3 regions of the Pseudomonas sp. LBUM1672 genome follow, and region 1 is predicted to be linked to each of the others. Evidence: predicted binding sites of a transcription regulator. Region 1 holds the regulator's gene; each other region holds the start of a gene.

Evidence for each region. Region 1 encodes sigma-54, which starts transcription at its own class of promoters, with help from an activator protein. Its sites were predicted from a motif close to ANTGGCATNNANNTTGCTNT; they were not measured.
Region 2: the regulator sigma-54 is predicted to act here: its motif matches at 4,024-4,043, upstream of glnK (P-II family nitrogen regulator).
Region 3: the regulator sigma-54 is predicted to act here: its motif matches at 5,284-5,303, upstream of ACA053_RS09065 (CmpA/NrtA family ABC transporter substrate-binding protein).

The regions. Positions count from the first base shown of each region.
Region 1 is NZ_CP166781.1:978,051-985,357, forward strand. It holds gene ACA053_RS04260 (ZIP family metal transporter) at 1-55, shown strand, start outside; gene ACA053_RS04265 (HPr family phosphocarrier protein) at 215-490, opposite strand; gene rapZ (RNase adapter RapZ) at 506-1,363, opposite strand; gene ptsN (PTS IIA-like nitrogen regulatory protein PtsN) at 1,366-1,830, opposite strand; gene hpf (ribosome hibernation-promoting factor, HPF/YfiA family) at 1,843-2,151, opposite strand; gene ACA053_RS04285 (RNA polymerase factor sigma-54) at 2,226-3,719, opposite strand; gene lptB (LPS export ABC transporter ATP-binding protein) at 3,904-4,629, opposite strand; gene lptA (lipopolysaccharide transport periplasmic protein LptA) at 4,629-5,177, opposite strand; gene lptC (LPS export ABC transporter periplasmic protein LptC) at 5,164-5,736, opposite strand; gene ACA053_RS04305 (KdsC family phosphatase) at 5,744-6,268, opposite strand; gene ACA053_RS04310 (KpsF/GutQ family sugar-phosphate isomerase) at 6,268-7,242, opposite strand.
Region 2 is NZ_CP166781.1:6,175,870-6,183,176, forward strand. It holds gene xerC (tyrosine recombinase XerC) at 1-221, shown strand, start outside; gene ACA053_RS28340 (HAD family hydrolase) at 218-922, shown strand; gene sutA (dormancy-specific transcriptional regulator SutA) at 1,040-1,363, opposite strand; gene ACA053_RS28350 (secondary thiamine-phosphate synthase enzyme YjbQ) at 1,465-1,890, opposite strand; gene ACA053_RS28355 (ammonium transporter) at 2,105-3,442, opposite strand; gene glnK (P-II family nitrogen regulator) at 3,480-3,818, opposite strand; gene ACA053_RS28365 (accessory factor UbiK family protein) at 4,236-4,496, shown strand; gene ACA053_RS28370 (BRO-N domain-containing protein) at 4,919-5,446, shown strand; gene ACA053_RS28375 (HigA family addiction module antitoxin) at 5,443-5,721, opposite strand; gene ACA053_RS28380 (YifB family Mg chelatase-like AAA ATPase) at 6,016-7,307, shown strand, end outside.
Region 3 is NZ_CP166781.1:1,996,144-2,003,450, forward strand. It holds gene ACA053_RS09050 (bifunctional protein-serine/threonine kinase/phosphatase) at 232-1,902, opposite strand; gene ACA053_RS09055 (nitrate/nitrite transporter) at 1,910-3,121, opposite strand; gene ACA053_RS09060 (ANTAR domain-containing response regulator) at 3,361-3,936, opposite strand; gene ACA053_RS09065 (CmpA/NrtA family ABC transporter substrate-binding protein) at 3,952-5,163, opposite strand; gene ACA053_RS09070 (quinone-dependent dihydroorotate dehydrogenase) at 5,396-6,415, shown strand; gene rmf (ribosome modulation factor) at 6,736-6,951, opposite strand.

The DNA of each region.
Region 1 (7,307 bases):
TGGGTTGTTGATCGGGTTTTGTTTGATGATGGTGATGGATACGGCGTTGGCCTGAAAAGGCATTGATGCCTGTGTGGCGAGGGGATTTATCCCCGTTGGGTCGCGAAGCGACCCCCAGCGTCGGTGCAGCAGACTAAGTTGCCTGCTTTACGACTGCTTCGCAGCCGAACGGGGATAAATCCCCTCGCCACAGGTGCCCGCTCAAAAAGGCGGGTTACTCGCCTTCGTCGAAGAAGTTGTTGATCAATGCGACCAGCGCATCCATCGCTTCCTGCTCTTGCTCGCCTTCCGTACTCAGATGGATTTTGGTGCCCTTGCCGGCGGCGAGCATCATCATGGCCATGATGCTTTTGCCATCGACCGTGGATTCTGGTGTGCGACCGACTCTGATCTTGCATTCCGGATACTGACCAGCAACGCCAACGAATTTAGCCGAAGCGCGGGCATGCAGGCCCAGCTTGTTGATGATTTCTATGTCCCGAGCAGGCATCGCGATGTGAATCCTTTAGCTGAGGTCGCGGTGGCGAACCTGGACGTTCTTCAGGGATTGTTGCAGGACCTGGCCCAGACGTTCGGTCAGGTAGACGGAGCGGTGATGCCCGCCGGTGCAGCCAATGGCAATGGTGACATAAGCCCGGTTGCTGGCGGCAAAGCGCGGCAACCACTTGAGCAGGTATGTGGAAATGTCCTGGAACATCTCTTCGACGTCCGGTTGTGCCGCCAGGTAGTCGGCCACCGGTTGATCAAGTCCGGACTGCTCACGCAATTCCGGTTTCCAGTAAGGGTTGGGCAGGCAGCGCACGTCGAACACCAGGTCGGCGTCGACCGGCATGCCACGCTTGAACCCGAAAGACTCCACCAGGAACGCAGTGCCGGCTTCCGGCTGGTTCAGCAGGCGCAACTTGATGGTATCGCGCAGCTGATAAAGGTTCAGGTTGGTGGTGTTGACCTTGAGGTCGGCCAAGTCGGCGATAGGGCCCAGCAACAGGGTCTCGTCTTGAATCGCCTCGGCCAGCGAGCGATTGGCGTTGCTCAGAGGATGGCGACGACGGGTTTCCGAGAAGCGTTTGAGCAACGTTTCTTCGTCAGCGTCCAGATACAGCACATCGCATTTGATATGCCGACTGCGGACTTCTTCCAACAGTTCCGGAAACCGTGACAGGTGACTCGGCAGGTTGCGCGCATCGATGGAGACGGCAACCAGCGGCTGTGCCAGTTCAGTATGAATCAGCGCGCGCTCGGCCAGTTCCGGCAGTAATCCGGCGGGAAGGTTGTCGATGCAGTAGTAGCCGTTGTCCTCGAGAACATCGAGGGCGGTACTTTTACCTGAGCCGGAACGGCCACTGACGATGATCAGGCGCATGATCAGTGACCGTTCTGCTCGTCCAGGACAACCTGATACAAGGCTGCGTTGCTCGGGGCACTGCGCAGTTTTTCGCGCACTTCCTTGCGATCGAGCATGCTGGCGATCTGGCGCAGAAGTTCCAGGTGGGCATCGGTAGCGGCTTGCGGGACCAGCAGAACGAACAGCAGGTCAACCGGGGCGCCGTCGATGGCGTCGAAATCGATGGGGGCGTCGAGGTGCATCAGTGCGCTGACAGGCGACGTACAACCTTTCAGACGACAGTGGGGAATGGCGATGCCGTTACCAAAACCGGTCGAACCGAGTTTTTCACGGGCAATCAGAGCCTCGAAGACATCTTGCATCTCCAGATCCGGGACTTCTTTATGGATAAGGTTGGCAATTTGCTCGAGGGCTTTCTTTTTGCTGCCGCCCGGCACGTTCACGAGGGAACGGCCGGGGGTCAGGATGCTTTCAAGTCGGATCATGGGTAGGGAGTGTTAACGACCGGTCGCGCCCTGGAGGAGGCTTTGGGTCTTTTCCTTATGCTTTTTGAGTTGTTTATCCAGCTTGTCGGTCAGCGCGTCGATCGCCGCATACATATCGGTATGCTCCGCGTTGGCGACCACTTCATTGCCGGGAATATGCAGCGTGGCTTCGATTTTCTGCTTGAGCTTTTCGACCGTCATCGTGACCTGCACGTTGGTGATCTTGTCGAAATGCCTCTCTAATCGTTGGAGTTTTTCGCCGATGTAGGTGCGAAGAGGTTCGGTCACTTCCAGTTGGTGTCCACTGATGTTGACTTGCATACAGCTTCTCCTTCGTTGCCAGTGCATAAAGCGGCAGGCAGAAATGCCTGCCACTGGAACGCTGTGGCGTGGCTCTACATCAACCGCTTGCGTTCGCTCGAAGGCGCGATCCCGAGGGATTCGCGGTACTTGGCGACGGTGCGGCGAGCCACCTGAATGCCTTGTGCCTCCAGTAAACCAGCGATCTTGCTGTCACTCAACGGCTTTTTCTGATTTTCCGCAGCAACCAGTTTTTTGATGATCGCGCGGATCGCTGTGGACGAGCATTCACCGCCTTCGGAGGTGCTGACGTGGCTCGAGAAAAAGTATTTCAGTTCATATATGCCCCGAGGGGTATGCATGAATTTCTGTGTGGTCACCCGGGAAATCGTCGATTCGTGCATGCCTACCGCTTCGGCGATGTCATGCAGGACCAGCGGTTTCATCGCTTCGTCGCCGTACTCCAGGAAGCCGCGCTGATGCTCGACGATCTGGGTGGCTACTTTCATAAGAGTTTCGTTGCGGCTTTGCAGGCTTTTGATGAACCAGCGGGCTTCTTGCAGCTGATTGCGCATGAAGGTGTTGTCGGCACTGGTGTCGGCGCGGCGTACAAAACCGGCGTATTGAGCGTTGACCCGCAACCGTGGCACCGATTCCTGGTTCAGCTCGACCAGCCAGCGCTCGTTGTCCTTGCGCACGATCACGTCAGGGACAACGTACTCGGCTTCACTCGACTCGATCTGCGAGCCCGGACGCGGGTTGAGGCTCTGCACCAGTTCGATCACCTGGCGCAGTTCATCTTCCTTGAGCTTCATGCGGCGCATCAGCTGGCTGTAGTCGCGGCTGCCGAGCAGGTCGATGTAGTCGGTGACCAGGCGCTTGGCTTCGGCCAGCCAAGGCGTCTTGGCGGGCAGCTGGCGCAGTTGCAGCAGCAGGCATTCACCCAGATTGCGGGCGCCGATGCCGGCCGGCTCGAATTGCTGGATGCGGTGCAGGACGGCTTCGATTTCGTCCAGTTCAATGTCCAGTTCCGGATCGAAGGCTTCGAGAATTTCCTCGAGGGTTTCGTCCAGGTAACCCTGATTGTTGATGCAGTCGATCAGGGTCACGGCGATCAGGCGATCGGTGTCGGACATCGGTGCCAGGTTCAGTTGCCACAACAAATGGCTTTGCAGGCTTTCGCCGGCCGATGTGCGGGTGGTGAAATCCCACTCGTCGTCATCGCTGCTGGGCAGGCTGCTGGCGCTGGTCTGGTAGACGTCTTCCCACGCGGTATCGACAGGCAGTTCGTTGGGAATGCGCTCGTTCCAGTCACCTTCCTCGAGGTTATCCACCGTCGGGGCGGTTTCCTGGTAGGAGGGTTCCGAAACATCGGCGTTGGGGAGCTGTTCGGCTTTGTCGGCCAATGGGTCGGCGTTATCGAAGTCGTCGCCTTCTTCCTGGCGTTCGAGCATCGGATTGGACTCCAGGGCCTCCTGGATTTCCTGTTGCAGGTCCAGGGTCGACAATTGGAGCAGGCGGATGGCCTGTTGCAGCTGCGGTGTCATCGTCAGCTGCTGGCCCATTCTCAAGACTAGCGATGGTTTCATGGCAGGGGCTTAACACCTTATTCGCCGGCGCACATGCGCCATCCACTACAGGGCGCCGGAGCGCCAAACATAAGCAAATTATATGCCCGAAACTGCAGCGTTTGCCTAGAGCGCTGTAACAATAAAAAAGTATTGATTTTTTATCGAGACGAGCGCTCGGACAACCAGCCAGACACGTCAGCGCTTACAGGCGGAACTCGTGGCCCAGATACACTTCCTTGACCAGTTCGTTGGCCAGGATGGTGGCGGAGTCACCTTCGGCGATCAGCTGGCCATCGTTTACGATGTAGGCAGTTTCGCAGATATCCAGGGTCTCACGGACGTTGTGGTCAGTGATCAGCACGCCAATGCCTTTGGCCTTGAGGTGGTAGATGATCTGTTTGATGTCGCCCACCGAGATCGGGTCCACACCGGCGAAAGGTTCATCGAGCAGGATGAATTTCGGGTTGGTGGCCAGTGCCCGGGCGATTTCCACGCGGCGGCGCTCACCACCGGACAGGCTCATGCCGAGGTTGTCGCGGATGTGGCTGATGTGGAATTCCTGCAGCAGGCTTTCCAGCTCCTTGCGACGATCGGCCTTGTCGAGTTCCTTGCGGGTCTCGAGGATGGCCATGATGTTGTCCGCAACCGAGAGTTTGCGGAAGATCGACGCTTCTTGCGGAAGATAGCCGATACCGGCCTTTGCACGACCGTGCATCGGCTGGTGGCTGACGTCCAGATCGTCGATCAGTACGCGACCCTGATCGGCCTGCACAAGGCCAACGATCATGTAGAAGCAGGTGGTCTTGCCGGCGCCGTTAGGGCCCAGCAGGCCGACGATCTGACCGCTGTCGATGGACAGGCTGACGTCACGCACGACCTGGCGGCTCTTGTAGCTCTTGGCCAGATGCTGAGCTTTCAGAGTTGCCATTACGGGGCCTTTTGCTCTTCGGTTTTCTTTTTCGGCTGGATCACCATGTCAATGCGCGGACGCGACTCGGTGACCTTGCTGCCCGTAGCACGCCCGGCGCTCGCAAGCTTTTTCTGGGTGTCGTAGACGATTTTCTCGCCTTGGGTGGTGTTGTTGTCCTTGTCGATGACTTTCGCTTTATCGATCAGCACGACGCGGTTTTGCGAGGCGTGGTACTGGATGGTCACCCCCCAGCCTTGCACAGGCTTGGTGTCGCCAGCCGTCTGCATCTGCTCAAAGTAGGCAAGGTTGCCCACCGATGTCACCACGTCAATGTCGCCAGTCGAGGTGCGAGTGATGGTCACGGTATTGCCGGTGACCTTCATCGAGCCCTGAGTAATGATCACGTCACCCTTATAGGTGGCAACGCCATTCTTGTCGTCCAGTTGGGCGTCGTCGGCCTGAATGCGGATAGGCTGCTCTTGATCGTTCGGCAGAGCCCAGGCGCTCACGCTTCCCAGTGCTGCGCCCAGACTGAGCAAAATAGGGAGAGTTTTAACGAGCCTCATACTGTCCTCTTACGTTCGATAGCAGGTGTATCCTGCTTTCTTTCAAGTACGCTTTCATTCCGTTGCCTGTCGATACACCGCCAGCGCCGTCGATTCTAACGGGTTGATCGGTCTGCGCATATTGCTCCTTGGGGAACACAGTCATACGGGTGGTGGTAATCAGGGTTTTGCGGTTTTTCTCGTCGAAACGCGTGATGCGGACCGAGTCGATCAGCTCGACCTGAGTGCCGTCCGGGTTGACTTCGCCGTGCTCACTCTGGACGTGCCAGGGAAACTCGGTACCACGAAACATGTTCAGGTCAGGGTTGGTCAGCAACGTCACCTCGCTCACTTTCAGGTGTTCGACCTTGTCGGACGTCATTTCATACTGCAATTTGCCGTCCGGCAGGTACTGCACGCTGTGGGCGTTCAGGGCGTAATAGTCGATCGCGCTTTCATCGACCTTGACCACGGGTTTGTCGAGGAAGCGTTCGGGGCTGATGTTCCAGTAGCCGACCGCGGCGAACAGCGCCGCGATGCAACCGAACAACAGGATGTTACGAATCTTTTTGCTCAGCATAGTGGGCTCACAGGTACGCGGCGTTGGCCGCATCGAGGCGGCCCTGGGCGCGCAGGATCAATTCACAGAATTCGCGTGCGGCACCCTCGCCACCACGGGCCAGGGTGATGCCGTGGGCGTGTTCGCGCACGAAGCTGGCGGCGTTTGCTACGGCCATGCCCAGGCCCACGCGACGAATCACCGGCAGGTCCGGCAAATCGTCGCCCAGATAGGCGACCTGTTCATAGCTTAGGTTGAGTTGAGCCAGAAGCTCGTCGAGCACCACCAGTTTGTCTTCGCGCCCCTGGTAAACGTGTGGAATGCCGAGGTTTTTCGCTCGACGTTCGACCACCGGGGTCTTGCGGCCGCTGATGATAGCGGTCTGCACGCCGGCTGCCATCAACATCTTGATGCCTTGGCCGTCGAGGGTGTTGAACGTCTTGAATTCACTGCCGTCTTCGAGGAAGTACAGGCGCCCGTCGGTCAGCACGCCATCGACATCGAATACCGCGAGTTTGATCTGTTTGCCGCGTTGCAGCAGGTCCGTGCTCATTACATTACTCCCGCACGCAGCAAGTCGTGCATGTTCAAGGCGCCGACCGGACGGTCTTCGCTGTCGACCACGACCAGTGCGTTGATCTTGTGGTCTTCCATGATTTTCAGGGCTTCGGCGGCGAGCATCTCGGCGCGAGCGGTCTTGCCGTGCGCAGTCATGACCTGATCAATGGTGGCGCTGTGGATGTCGATGCTGCGGTCCAGCGTACGGCGCAAGTCACCATCAGTGAAGATTCCTGCCAGTTTGCCATTGGCTTCGAGGATTACGGTCATGCCCAGGCCCTTGCGGGTCATTTCCATCAGCGCGTCCTTGAGCAGCGTGCCGCGCTGAACCTGTGGTAGCTCTTGGCCGGCGTGCATGACGTTTTCGACTTTCAGCAGCAGGCGTCGGCCCAGCGCGCCGCCCGGGTGGGAAAAGGCGAAGTCTTCAGCGGTAAAGCCGCGGGCTTCCAGCAGCGCAACGGCCAGGGCGTCGCCCATGACCAGCGCGGCGGTGGTCGAAGAGGTCGGCGCCAGGTTCAGCGGGCAGGCTTCGTGCTCGACGTGAACGTTGAGATTGACCTCGGCAGCCTTGGCCAGCGCCGAGTCCGGATTGCCGGTCACGCTGATCAATTTGATGCCCAGACGCTTGATCAGGGGCAGCAGGGTGACGATTTCATTGGTGGAACCGGAGTTCGACAGGGCCAGGATGATGTCGTCGCGCGTGATCATGCCCATGTCGCCGTGGCTGGCTTCGGCCGGGTGCACGAAAAACGCCGTGGTGCCGGTGCTGGCCAGGGTGGCGGCGATCTTGTTGCCGATGTGCCCCGATTTGCCCATGCCGACCACGACTACGCGGCCTTTGCTCTCCAGAATCATCTCGCAAGCGCGTACGAAATCTGCGTCGATATGGGGCAGCAAGCCTTGTACGGCTTCCAGTTCGAGGCGGATGGTGCGTTGTGCAGATTGAATCAGGTCGCTGGATTGGCTCATGTCAGAAATCGTATAGCCTGATGAAAAGGCGGCGATTATAGCGGTAATGATCAAAACCCTCACGC
Region 2 (7,307 bases), 1.3 Mb from region 1:
AACGTGAGCTTGGGCAGAACCTGCACCCGCACATGCTGCGACACTCCTTTGCCAGCCATCTGCTGGAATCCTCACAGGACCTGCGCGCCGTCCAGGAATTGCTCGGCCACTCGGACATCAAGACCACCCAGATCTACACCCACCTGGACTTCCAGCACCTGGCCACGGTCTACGACAGCGCCCATCCACGGGCCAAACGCATTAAGGGCGATGATTCATGACCATCCAATTGATCACCTTCGACCTAGACGACACCCTGTGGGACACCGCCCCGGTGATCGTCAGCGCCGAAGCCATACTGCGTGAATGGCTGATCGAACACGCACCGAATCTGGGCGCGGTGCCGGTAGAGCATCTGTGGGCCATTCGTGAGCGGATCCTGACCAGCGAACCGAGCCTCAAACACCGCATCAGCGCACTGCGCCGCCGGGTGTTGTTCCACGCGCTGGAAGAGTCCGGTTACGACCACGGTCAGGCTTCGGACCTGGCTGACAAGGGTTTTGAAGTGTTTCTGCATGCACGGCATCAGATCGAGGTGTTCCCTGAAGTCGAACCGACGCTGGAGACACTGGCCAAGCATTACGCCTTGGGCGTGGTCACCAATGGCAACGCCGATGTACGCCGGCTGGGGCTGGCGGATTACTTCAAGTTTGCGTTGTGCGCCGAAGACATCGGCATCGCCAAGCCCGATGCACGACTGTTTCATGAGGCGCTGCAACGTGGTGGGGCGATGGCGGAGACGGCGGTGCATATCGGCGATCATCCAGGGGATGACATTGCCGGGGCGCAGCAGGCTGGGTTGCGGGCGATCTGGTTTAACCCGACGGGCAAGGCCTGGGAAGCCGAGAAGGCGCCGGATGCGGAGATCCGCAGCCTGACCGAGCTGCCGGCGTTGTTGGCCCTCTGGAATTCCCAACACTGATCCTGAGATTACACACACCCGCTCCCACAGGGGATAGTGCCAAACCGAAGAATTTTGTTTCAGGCATGAAAAAGCCCGCAGCGACGGCGGGCTTTTCAGCAAGCAAGGGCAGACGCTTTAGATAGGCCGGCTGCCGTACTTGTTATCAGGCTTCTTGGGAGGATCGGCGACCACATTGGCCTCCACTTCCTGCACCTTGCCGCCCCGTGCCAGAAACTCTTCCATGGCCTTGGCCAGGGCGTCGCGTTCCTTGTTCTTGGCTTCGACGCTCGGCAGCTCGTCAACCGACACCGCAGCCTTGGCTTTGCCTTTGGCGGTCGGAACGGGCGTTTCACCGCCGTCGTCTTCAGCGACGTCTTCGGCCGCTGCTTCCAGACCTTCTTCGGTTTCGTCGTCGTCGCCTACTTCGAGGTCGTCGTTTTCCAGATCATCGTCGCTCATGTTCTACCTCATGACTTGCGAAAAGCAGATTAGTTATAGCCCAGCTTCACCGTCTGTCGACAGCTGCCGGAAAAATTCAATAACCGCTGGTGACCAGCGGTTCATGCCTCTTCACCGTGCACGGTGGCGAGGACTTTACGGGCACCGCCAAAATCACGGTGCTCGCCCAGATAAACGCCTTGCCAGGTCCCCAGCGCCAGTCGGCCTGCCGAAATCGGCAAACTGAGCTGACAGCCAAGCACGCTGGCCTTGAAGTGCGCCGGGAGGTCGTCCAGGCCTTCGTCGTTATGCTCATAGCCGTCTGTTCCTTGTGGGATCAGACGATTGAAAAATCGTTCGAAGTCGCGACGTACCGCCCGATCGGCGTTCTCGTTGATGGTCAACGACGCCGAGGTATGCTGCAGCCACAAGTGCAACAGACCGACCCGACACGCCTTGAGTTCAGGCAGGCCGGCGAGTAACTCGTCCGTTACCAGATGAAAGCCCCGGGGCCGTGCCCGCAGGGTAATCAGAGTCTGTTGCCACATACAGTTCTCCGCACGTTCGGGGCGCATTCTAGCGCGCTCTGGGAAAAAACAAAGGCCCTAATATTCCTTCAATCATGTAAGCCATTGGCCGCAGAAAAACGCCCGTCGTAAACGCCACTAAACGTGTACGAAAAAACCTTTCAGCAGTCCCTTCACTGACAAACTCCAGACAAAAAAATGCCCGGCAAGCCGGGCAAGTTTTTTATGCGCGTGCTTACAAGTTGTAGCCGCGTTCGTTGTGGAGTGCCAGGTCGATACCGACGGCCTCTTCTTCTTCCGTGATACGCAGACCCATGACAGCGTCCAGTACCTTGAGAATGACGTAGGTGACGATCGCGGTGTAGATCACCGTGAAGCCCACGCCCTTGCACTGAATCCAGACTTGAGCGGCGATGTCGGTGACGGTGCCGAAGCCACCCAGGGACGGTGCGGCGAACACACCGGTCAGGATCGCGCCGAGGATACCGCCGATACCGTGCACACCGAAGGCGTCCAGGGAATCGTCATAGCCAAGTTTGCGTTTCAGGGTGGTGGCGCAGAAGAAGCACACCACGCCTGCTGCCAGACCGATGACCAGCGCGCCCATCGGGCCCACGGTGCCAGCGGCTGGGGTGATGGCGACCAGACCGGCCACAACACCCGAAGCGATACCCAGTGCACTTGGTTTGCCGTGGGTGATCCACTCGGCGAACATCCAGCCCAGTGCAGCGGCGGCGGTTGCGATCTGGGTCACCAGCATCGCCATACCGGCGGTGCCGTTGGCCGCAGCGGCGGAACCGGCGTTGAAACCGAACCAACCCACCCACAGCATCGCGGCGCCCATCAGGGTGTAACCGAGGTTGTGCGGCGCCATCGGCGTGGTCGGGAAGCCTTTGCGCTTGCCGAGCACGATGCATGCAACCAGACCAGCCACACCAGCGTTGATATGCACCACGGTGCCGCCGGCGAAGTCGAGCACGCCCCAGTCCCACATCAGGCCGCCGTTGCCGGACCAGACCATGTGCGCAATCGGTGCGTAAACCAGAGTGAACCACACGCCCATGAAGATCAGCATGGCGGAGAACTTCATCCGCTCGGCGAAGGCACCGACGATCAGCGCAGGGGTGATGATGGCGAAGGTCATCTGGAAGGTGATGAACACCGCCTCAGGGAACAGCGCCGCAGGACCGGTCAGGCTCGACGGCGTGACACCGGCGAGGAATGCCTTGCCCATGCCACCGAAGAACGAGTTGAAGTTGACGACGCCCTGCTCCATGCCGGTGGTGTCGAACGCGATGCTGTAGCCATAAATGACCCACAGAATGCTGATCAGGCCGGTAATGGCGAAGCACTGCATCATCACGGAAAGAATATTTTTGGAGCGAACCATGCCGCCGTAGAACAGCGCGAGGCCGGGAATGGTCATGAACAGCACGAGGGCTGTCGAGGTCATCATCCAGGCGGTATCGCCGGAGTTGAGGACTGGGGCCGCCACTTCGTCTGCCGCCATAGCCAGGCTGGGCATTACGAGGGACAACAGGGCTCCTAGCCCTGCGAATTTACGCAGAGTCATATTGTTTTCTCCTGGGGCGTTGGGTTTGTGGCGGCGTTTAAATCGCGTCGGTATCGGTTTCGCCGGTACGGATGCGAATCGCCTGTTCCAGATTGACCACGAAGATCTTGCCGTCACCGATCTTGCCGGTGTTGGCGGCCTTGGTTATCGCCTCGATAACCCGGTCCAGATCCTTGTCGTCAATGGCGACATCGATCTTCACCTTGGGCAGAAAATCGACCACGTACTCCGCGCCGCGATACAGCTCGGTGTGACCCTTCTGCCGACCGAAGCCTTTGACTTCAGTAACGGTAATGCCCTGCACGCCGATCTCGGACAGCGACTCGCGCACGTCGTCCAGTTTGAACGGCTTGATGATGGCAGTGACTAGCTTCATGAAAACTCTCTCCCGAATTGGTGGACTTGCCCCAGGAAAACAAACCCGTCTCAAGTCTAAGCGCAGTGCCTGGCTTTGTAACGCATCGTCGACCTTACCTGCCCGTCCGACGCCAGCTAACCGCTCCTCACGAAACAACTCCCCGTTCCGCTTGGCGCACTGCATTCGTCACAGCGACTGCATCAGTGCATGGGTTACTACTGACTAAGCAGAAAGCTTGCCATCTCGCCAAAACCCACTGAATTCAATCCCTTGGCCGCTGCGGACAGCCGCTTCACACAATCAGCCCGACAGATACGCACAACAACAGTGCGCGACCGTCCATCCACATGCGCGAAAAGCGTGCATGCCTGCTGTCGGAATTGACTATAGACACTGCGTGATACACTGCCCGCCATTGTTGACAGGACATTTCCCATGCTCGCACCCAAAGACTTCCTCGACGCCCTGACCGGCACCGCCTCCCGCCTCTTCAGCGGCGAAACCCCGTTGCCGAAAAGCGAAATCGAAAGCCAGTTCAAGGCGCTGTTGCAGAGCGGCTTCAGCAAGCTGGACCTGGTGAGTCGTGAAGAGTTTGATAGCCAGATGGTTGTGCTGGCACGGACTCGGGCGCGGCTGGAAAGCCTCGAAGCGAAGGTTGCCGAGCTGGAAACGAAGCTCAACCCGCCCACCGAATAACCCAGCTGACAATGCAGTCCCCTGTGGGAGCGAGCCTGCTCGCGATTAGAGTCGCCTCGGTCTACCAGCCCTCCCACACTGGACAGACCACACCCCTGTAGGAGCTGCCGCAGGCTGCGATCTTTTGATCTTCCGCCCCGCCACCGTCTCGGCAACGTCCTACAAAGATCACCACCGCCGTCCGATAGCGCCGCGAAGCCCAGGTTCCTAAGCTCATTCTCAGCTGAATATTCAGCACTGGGTTTGGCGACCTGGAAGCTTAAGGCGTACGACGACCATCTCTCGAGTCATGGCGGCTGTGCGTGGGAGACCTTCTGGTCTGCCGGGTTCCTTTTGCTCCGGTTCGCCAACCCGCGTACAGCTGCCACCCAATTGTTTGGCGACGATTGACGGCAGCCTCTTTAGCAAAAGGAGCTGTATTAATGAGTTGCGATAACGCTTATCTAATCCCTCACGTCTTCACCCGCCACAAACTCCACCTCCACGCACTCTTGATCGAAAACCAGCCTTGGTTCAGCGCCCGAGACCTGGGCCGTCTGCTTCGCCTGTTCCTCGACGAACGCGCCGTCCGCAAACTCGATCCCGATCAACATCAATCCGCGCGAGTCGTCATCCACGGCACCCTCGAAGACACCCTGCTAATCAGCGAATCCGGCGTCTACGCCCTGCTGGTCTACCACTACTGCCCCGAATACCGAGGACTGCGCGAATGGCTGACCCACGACGTAGTGCCAGCCCTCAGAGATGCCCAACAACCGGCAACAAGCGAACGCCCGGTCCTGAGCCTGTTGAACTGGCCGGAGATGTCACTGAGTTTGCTGCACTGGAATAACCAGCCGTGGATTCGGTTGCAGGATGTTCCGCAGATGCTGGCGGATGGTGATCGGCCACAGCGAGCGGTCAATACGTCGTGGTGGAAGCGCGCTTCACAGGTGCTGCAATCGCTTTAAGTACTTAAATCGCTACCACGTCCGATTTCGGCTTTACGCAGATCGTAAGTCGATTGCAGGTTCAGCCATAACTCGGGCGTGGTGTTCAGGTAGCCAGATAGCTTCCCCGCTAGATCAGCACTGACACAACGCTGCCGCATAACGATTTCGTTGACCACTTTTAACGGTTCGTTCAACGAACGGGCGAAAGCCGACTCTGAAATGCCGAACGGTTCAAGAAATTCGTCCTGAAGTATTTCGCCAGGATGAACCGGCCGCATTCCATTACTGTTCATATTCCTCTCCGAAGTCAGCGATCAATTAGTGATCATAAGCAGCCCTGCCAGACAGACAAGAGCGCTCACACACTTTCACCGGCGTCCGTCATTGTTCTAGGCAAGGTCCTACAAAAACATCATCCCGAGACCGATTACGTCGGCACTCCACACTCGCTTACGCTTCATCACCAGAAAGACACTCGCAACATCCAGCGAAAGTTTGTCGCCTCATTCGTAACGCCGAAGAACAACACCCCGACTACCCTTCAAAAACCGCAGGAAGCGGTTCCCGTAAAAGCTCAAGGAACGACCATGTCCCTCTCCATCGTCCACAGCCGCGCCCAGATTGGCGTGGATGCGCCCGCCGTTACCGTAGAAGTCCATCTGGCCAACGGTCTGCCGTCATTGACGATGGTCGGCTTGCCCGAAGCGGCAGTAAAGGAAAGCAAGGACCGGGTGCGCAGCGCGATCATCAATTCCGGCCTGCAATTTCCTGCACGGCGCATCACGCTGAATCTCGCGCCTGCGGACTTACCTAAGGATGGCGGACGGTTTGATCTGGCGATTGCCTTGGGGATTCTGTCCGCCAGCGTGCAGGTTCCGACGTTGACGCTGGATGACATTGAATGCCTGGGAGAGTTGGCGTTGTCAGGCGCGGTACGTGCTGTGAGAGGCGTGTTGCCGGCTGCGCTGGCTGCACGCAAGGCCGGACGCTCGTTGATGGTGCCGCGGGCGAACGCCGAGGAAGCGTGCCTGGCGTCCGGGTTGAAGGTGTTTGCCGTGGACCACCTGCTGGAAGCCGTTGCGCACTTCAATGGACATACACCGGTTGAACCCTACGTTTCCAACGGGTTGCTCTATGCAAGTAAACCCTATCCGGACTTGAATGAGGTGCAGGGGCAAATCTCGGCCAAGCGCGCATTGCTGATTGCGGCGGCTGGGGCTCATAACCTGCTGTTCAGCGGACCGCCGGGGACTGGGAAAACATTGTTGGCGAGTCGTTTGCCGGGTTTGCTTCCACCGCTCGCCGAAAACGAGGCGCTGGAAGTCGCAGCCATTCAATCCGTCACCAGTTGCGTGCCCTTGAGCCACTGGCCGCAACGACCGTTCCGCCAGCCCCATCACTCGGCCTCCGGCCCGGCGTTAGTGGGCGGCGGTTCGAAGCCACAACCCGGCGAAATCACCCTAGCCCATCATGGCGTTCTATTCCTCGATGAACTCCCGGAATTCGACCGCAAGGTGTTGGAGGTTTTAAGGGAGCCGCTGGAGTCCGGCCACATCGTGATTTCCCGCGCCAAGGATCGCGTGAGGTTTCCGGCGCGCTTTCAATTGGTGGCCGCAATGAACCCGTGTCCCTGTGGATATCTTGGCGAACCCAGCGGCAAATGCAGTTGTACACCGGACATGGTCCAGCGTTATCGCAACAAATTGTCGGGGCCTCTACTGGATCGGATCGACCTGCACCTGACCGTCGCTCGGGAAGCCACGGCGTTGAACCCTGCGCTCAAACCCGGTGATGACACAGCCACTGCTGCGGTGCTGGTCGCCGACGCCCGGGAGCGTCAAAACAAACGCCAGGGCTGCGCCAACGCATTCCTTGATTT
Region 3 (7,307 bases), 1.0 Mb from region 1:
CTAGCGAGGACGCCTTTGTCCTGGTCCCGTTCTCTCGGGAAGCGCACCCTTCATCGTTGAAGGCTGGGCTTTATGTCTGTTGGGAGAGGTAATGCAGTGGTTGTGCCAAGTGCTTCAGATTCTCGGATTTCTACGGTTTTATCGCGCTCTCGGCATTTTGATAGGGGCGCTTTTGCACCGATTAAATGCACGTTGCCCGCAATTGGCGCGGTTTTTGTGAAGGGGGCAGTGTTAGCCGTGAAATACCACGACCAGCAGCACCAGATTCACCACCAACGACACCAGCGCCAACGTCCGCCATACCTTCAACGGCTCGCGCTCCAGCAAGGGCCTGGGCCGCACACTCAAGCTGCGCCGCTCACCCTGTTCTAATAGCAGCAACCATTCCTCCGCCGTTTCAAAGCGCTGACCCGGATCCACCGCCACCGCGCGTTCCAGACTTTGCGCGATCCAGTCCGGCAGGTCGGGGCGGTAGCGGCTGGCGCTGACAGGCACGCCAAACCGTGGGCGCTGGAAGGCTTCGATTTCGCCGTAGGGATAATGACCGGTCAGCAGGAAATACAAGGTCACTCCCACCGCGTACAAATCCTGCTGCGGTGTCGGTGCCTCACCGCCAAAGGCTTCCGGCGCGATGTAGCTGGGAGTTCCGGGCAGTGCAGAGGGCTGATCCTCGGACAGACCGGGGCAGTAAGCGAGGCCGAAATCCAGTAGGCGCAACTCACCGTCGTCCCCCAGCAACAGGTTCTCCGGCTTGATGTCGCGATGAAGAATCTGCCGCCGATGCAGCATGCCGACAGCTTTCAGCAGGCGCTCGGCCAGATCCTGCCATTGCGCCAGCGGCAACGCGGCAACCCGTTCGTGCAACTCCGCCAAGGTTGATCCGGAATATTCGCGCATCACGTAGTACAAATGCTGACGCTGACTGGCGGCATGGACTTCAGGAAAATGCCGTCCGGCCACGCGCTTGAGAAACCATTCCTCCGACAGCAATGCCTGCCCGGCCAGATGATCGTCGCGCAGCGCAGCGGGCAAGGTTTTCAGCAGCCAGGGTTGTTGTTGGCTGTCGCGAACCCGATAGAGCAGTGACTGCTGGCTCTGGCCGAGAATCCCTTCGACCTGCCAACCCTCGAACGTATGGCCCGGTTTCAGCGCGGGCGGCAGCGGCCATTGCTGCAAATGAATCAACGCGTCGCCGATGCTCGTTTCACCGAGGGCATCGACCCGCACCAGCAGGGCGCTGGCATTGTCCTGGCTGCCGGCCAGATGCGCCGCGCTGACCAGGGTTTGCGCAGCGCTGTGCAGGTCCGGCTGGTCGCGCAGAATCGCCGCGATAGCCGTGTCACCCAGCACAGCCCAGATACCATCGCTGAGCAGCACAAAGCTCTCATCGAGGAGCAACTCGCCATCGAGGAAATCCAGGACTAAATGCTGATCGAGCCCCAGCGCACGCTTGAGCACATGCTGCATGCCCGGTTGCTCCCAGACGTGATCCTCGCTGACCCGTTGCAAGGTGTCGGCGTGCCAGCGATAGACCCGGCAATCGCCCACATGCGCCAGGGTAAAACGCCTGCCGCGCATGACCAGGGCACTGACCGTGGTGAGCAGCGGTTGCCCACCGCCATTGGCCTGCAGCCAGCGATTTTGTGCCAACAGCAGGCGGTCCAGCGCTTGCGCGACACCCCAGGTTTCCGGGGTGGCGTAATAGTCCAGCGCCAGAGCCTGCAAGGTTGAACGGGCGGCGAGCCCGCCGTCGGCGCACTGGCTGACCCCATCGGCGATGGCGAACAGGTAACCCTTGCTCGCCGCCAGCGCCGGGGCCGGAGTGACCAGGCGCAGGGCGTCCTGATTTTCCTCGCGAGGACCGATGGCGCTCGCTTCGGCAAAACTCAGTTGCAGGCTCATTGAAGTTTCAGACCCGGGCAGCGGTCACAGCGGCCGAACCCCAGGTGGTTCTCCAGCGACGTTTCACCCCGTGCAGACCGAACCAGGCGAGCACGCCGAGGCTGGCGAACAACCACAAGGCCATTTGATAACTGCCGGTGCTTTGCTTGATCGCACCCATGCCCGCCGCCAAGGCGAAGCCGCCAATGCCGCCGGCCATGCCGATCAAACCGGTCATCACGCCGATCTCACGACGAAAACGCTGCGGGACCAATTGGAAAACGGCGCCGTTACCCGCACCCAAACCGAGCATGGTGCAGACGAAAAGCGCCAGTGCCGCGTAGGAACTCGGCAGGTTGAAACCTACAGCCGCGATGCAGACCGCTGCGACCGTGTACATGCCCAGCAACGTGCGAATCCCACCAAATCGATCGGCCAGCGCGCCGCCCAATGGACGCATCAGGCTGCCACCGAACACGCAAGCTGCGGTGTAGTAACCAGCGGTCACCGGGTTCAAGCCGTATTGGTCGTTGAAGTAGCCGGGCAGGGCGCTGGCCAGGCCGATGAAACCGCCGAAGGTCACGCTGTAGAAAAACATGAACCACCAACTGTCGCGGTCGCCCAATGCTTTCATGTAGTCGGACATGGACTTGGCTGTCGGCCGCTCAGGGGCGTTTTTGGCCAGCCAGGCGAAGACGATGATGGTCAGGATCAGCGGGATCAGGGCGAAACCGAACACGTTGCTCCAGCCGAAGGCGGCCGCCAGCACCGGGGCGATCAATGCGGCGAGCACGGTGCCCGAGTTGCCGGCCCCGGCGATGCCCATGGCCTTGCCTTGGTGTTGCGGCGGATACCATTGCGAGGCCAGCGGCAGGGCGACGGCGAAGGATGCGCCGGCCACACCGAGGAACAAGCCCAATAGCAGCGCTTGTTCGTAACTGTGGATGCCGTGTTTCCAGGCAACGAACAGGGCGCAGATGACGATCACCTGGCCGATCAGGCCAGCGGTCTTGGGCGACAGGCGATCAGCCAGCAAGCCCATCAAAAAGCGCAGTATGGCCCCGGCCAGAATCGGCGTGGCCACCACCAGCCCGCGTTGCTGGGTGGTCAGTTGCAGGTCGGTGGCGATCTGCACCGCCAGTGGGCCGAGCAGGTACCAGACCATGAAGCTCAGGTCGAAATAGAGGAACGCTGCGAACAATGTCGGCGTGTGACCGGATTTCCAGAAGCTTGAATTCATCGCGCACCTCAGCTGTAGGGAGTCTCGAGAAGGAGTCAGGAGCTTGCAGGTGGGGCGCCGCATCGGCCGCACCACCGGCCCCGATCTCTGGGGCCAAAACTAAAAAACGCCGCCACCCGATTCGCCATGGGCAAATGAGGTGAGCGACGTCTTTGTCGTAGGTGGGGCAACCGCCGTTGGTTACCTGTAACGATTACTTAGCCAGATCTGTGCCAACACCCTGCTTTTGTGGCGAGGGGTCAGCCGAGCAATTCGCTCATGGCAATTATCTGCTCCGCCACCTGAATCAGCTTCTGCTGCCGGCTCATGGCCTGGCGGCGCATGAGGGTGTAGGCCTCTTCCTCGTTGCAGTCCTTCATTTTCATCAGCAGCCCCTTGGCCAGCTCGATGCGCTTGCGCTCGGCCAGTTGCTGGTCGCGGGCGTTGAGCTGGGCGCGCAGGGCCTGGTCGCTTTCAAAGCGGGCCATGGCCACGTCAAGAATCGGCTGCAAGCGTTGTGCGTGAATGCCTTCGACGATGTAGGCACTGACCCCGGACTTGATCGCCTGGCGCATCACATCGGGATCGTGCTCGTCGGTAAACATCACAATTGGCCGCGGCTGATCGCGGGAAACCAGCACCACTTGCTCCATCACATCGCGGCTCGGTGACTCGGTATCGATCAGGATCACGTCCGGACGCACCGTTTCGACGCGCGCGGGCAGGTCGATGGTCAGGCCGGATTCATCAATGACCTCAAACCCGGCTTCGGTCAGCGCCGCTTTCAGGCGACCGACTTTTTTTGCTGTGTCGTTGATCAGCAGGATACGCAACATATTCGCAGTCTCCTGTCAGCGGCTGGCGATTCGGTGCGAGCTTTCGCTCATGGCATGCAGCTTGAAACTGCGGGCATAGCCGGCCGGGTCGGAGCCGTCCCAGATTTTGCCGTCGATCAACTGGCTGCTGCGCATTGCCTCGCCCTCGCAGGCAACACCGACTGCGCTGGCGGCCTCTCGGTACAAGTCTAGTTGCTGGACCTGACGGGCCACGCCGAGGTAATCCGGGTCGTCGCGCAACAAACCCCAGCGGCGGAACTGAGTCATGAACCACATGCCGTCGGACAAGTACGGCACGTTGACCTCGCCGTTCGCATGAAAACGCAGCGCGTGCGGGTCCTGCCAACGATTGCCGAGGCCATCGGCGTAGTCGCCGAGCAAGCGCGGTTCGATGCAATCGAGTGGTGCATCGAGGTATTGCGGCGCGCTCAACAGCTTCGCAGTGCTGCGGCGGTTTTCGTTGTTGTCTTCGATGAAGCGACTGGCTTCGAGGATCGCCATCACCAACGCTCGGGCGGTGTTGGGGTATTGCTCGACAAAGGCGCGGGTGCAGCCGAGGACTTTTTCCGGATGGTCGGGCCAGATGGTCTGGCTCGTCGCCATGGTGAACCCCAGGTTCTGCTTCACTGCGCTGGCGGACCACGGCTCGCCGACGCAGAAACCATCGATGCGCCCGGCTTGCAGGTGCGCGACCATCTGTGGCGGTGGCACCACCACACTGTCGACGTCCTGCAACGGATGAATGCCCTGGCTCGCGAGCCAGTAATACAGCCACATCGCGTGGGTGCCCGTGGGAAATGTCTGGGCGAAGGTCAGTTTTGGGCGACTTTGGTGCACGTGCCGGTCCAGTGCTTCAGGACTGGTCACCCCCAAGGCCTGCAAGCCGTGAGAAAGATTGATGCTCTGGCCGTTCTGGTTCAGGCCCATGAGCACCGCCATGTCGGTCGGCACCACGCCGCCGATGCCCAGGTGCACGGCATAAATCAGGCCATACAGGCTGTGGGCGGCGTCGAGTTCGCCGCTGACCAGTTTGTCTCGCAGGTTGGCCCAGGACGACTGGCGCTTGAGGTTCAGGGTCAGGCCGTAAGGCTGTGCAAAACCTTGCGTGGCCGCGACCACCACCGAGGCACAGTCGCTCAAGGCCATGAAGCCGAGGTTGATTTCAGTCTTTTCCGGGGCATCGCTGCCATTGACCCAGGCCAACGGGCCCGCTGTGGTTTCATTCATGGCTAAACACCTTCCAAAAAAAAAGCGCCGTACCGGGCTGCTTGCCAGGGCAAGGCCAAGTGACGACGCCTTTGTCTTTCGACTCATCCCGCCGTTGGCATGAGTGCTGATGTCAGTGTTGGTGCAAGGCATATGCCATCGTCCGCTGATTTTGTTGTGCGCCTCGCTTGCGACCGCGATGCCCGGCTATAATCGCCGCCTCATTTCGCCGCCAATCGAGTCAAAACCGCCCATGTACACCCTGGCCCGTCAGCTGTTGTTCAAACTTTCCCCGGAAACCTCCCACGATCTGTCCCTGGACCTGATCGGCGCGGGCGGACGTTTGGGCCTCAACGGTTTGCTGTGCAAGGCGCCGGCGAAAATGCCAGTGAATGTCATGGGTCTGGAATTTCCGAACCCGGTGGGTCTGGCGGCCGGTCTGGACAAGAACGGCGCGGCCATCGACGGTTTTGCCCAGTTGGGTTTCGGTTTTGTCGAAATCGGCACCATCACCCCGCGTCCGCAGCCGGGCAACCCGAAGCCACGGATTTTCCGTCTGCCGGATGCCGAGGCGATCATCAACCGCATGGGGTTCAACAACCTCGGCGTCGATCACCTGCTGGCCCGCGTGGCGGCGGCCAAGTACAAGGGCGTGCTGGGCATCAACATCGGCAAGAACTTCGATACGCCGGTTGAGCGCGCAGTCGACGATTACCTGATCTGCCTGGACAAGGTCTACGCCCACGCCAGCTACGTGACGGTCAATGTCAGCTCGCCGAACACCCCGGGCCTGCGCAGCCTGCAGTTCGGCGATTCGCTCAAGCAATTGCTGGCTGATCTGGCGACCCGTCGCGCAGAACTGGCGTTGCGTCACGGCAAACATGTACCGCTGGCGATCAAGATCGCACCGGACATGACCGACGAAGAAACCGCGCAGGTCGCGCAAGCGTTGATCGACACCGGGATGGACGCGGTGATTGCCACCAACACCACCCTGAGCCGCGTGGGCGTCGAAGGCATGGAGCATGGTGACGAGGCGGGCGGTCTGTCCGGCGCACCGGTTCGCGAGAAGAGCACCCATACCGTGAAGGTACTGGCGGCGGAACTGGCCGGGCGCTTGCCGATCATCGCCGTGGGCGGCATCACTGAAGGCAAGCACGCAGCCGAGAAAATCGCCGCGGGCGCGAGTCTGGTGCAGATCTACTCCGGCTTCATCTACAAGGGCCCGGCGCTGATTCGCGAATCCGTCGACGCCATCGCCGCCCTGCGCTGAACCCCTGTGGCAAGAGTGCTTCTGGGCTGAGGTGAGTTCTCTGTGGCGAGGGGATTTATCCCCGTTCGGCGGCGAAGCCGTCGCAAATCCGGCCAATGAGTTTTGACTGATTCACCGAGTTGCCTGGGTTTGGGGCCGCTTCGCGACCCAACGGGGATAAATCCCCTCACCACAAAAGCGATTTCCCCAGTGCGTGTTTTTACAGGCATAAAAAAGGGCACCTCGAAGGTGCCCCTGGGCCGGAGCCCGCCGCCCGGATGGGGCGTGCGTGGTAAGTCGTTACGTAATCAGATTGTCGTGTCGGAGTGTTGTGCCCTGTGTTAGCCGACGGCGTGAAGTTCGTTGAGTCTGTGGATTCCCGCAGTGCCGGTCATACCGTCCCAGTTGTCGCCGCGTCCTTCTCGCCAGCCGTTAATCCAGGCTTGGCGTACCGACGGTAGAGTAAATGGGCAAAGCTCACGGGATTTGCCACCAACGCCATATTGATATCCGCGCAAAAATGCTCTTTCCAACGGATCACGCTTAAGTCTTCTCATAGGGTGTTGCCCTCACTTGTTGACTGTATTTATCGCGTCGACCTCAATTGAGGTCTGGCAGAAAAAAACTCCTGCCGTTGGGGCTCGCTGCCGGCGTCGCGAGCCAAGGTGTTGACGCCGTTGCGACGTCAACCTGTGTTGAGTTCTAACCAATGCGTCACATCGAGGGAATGATCGTTTTGTCATAAGAACGTAACCAGAAAGATGCTAAGGCCATAAGTAACACGATGTTGTCCCGTGTTTATTGGTCAAAGCCCTGTATGATCGGCCCCCCGCAGGATGACGGGGTTAATCCTTTAGTGAGAATGGCTCCTGTTGAGCAGGACGACTATTCGACGAAGGGTCGGCTTATGACA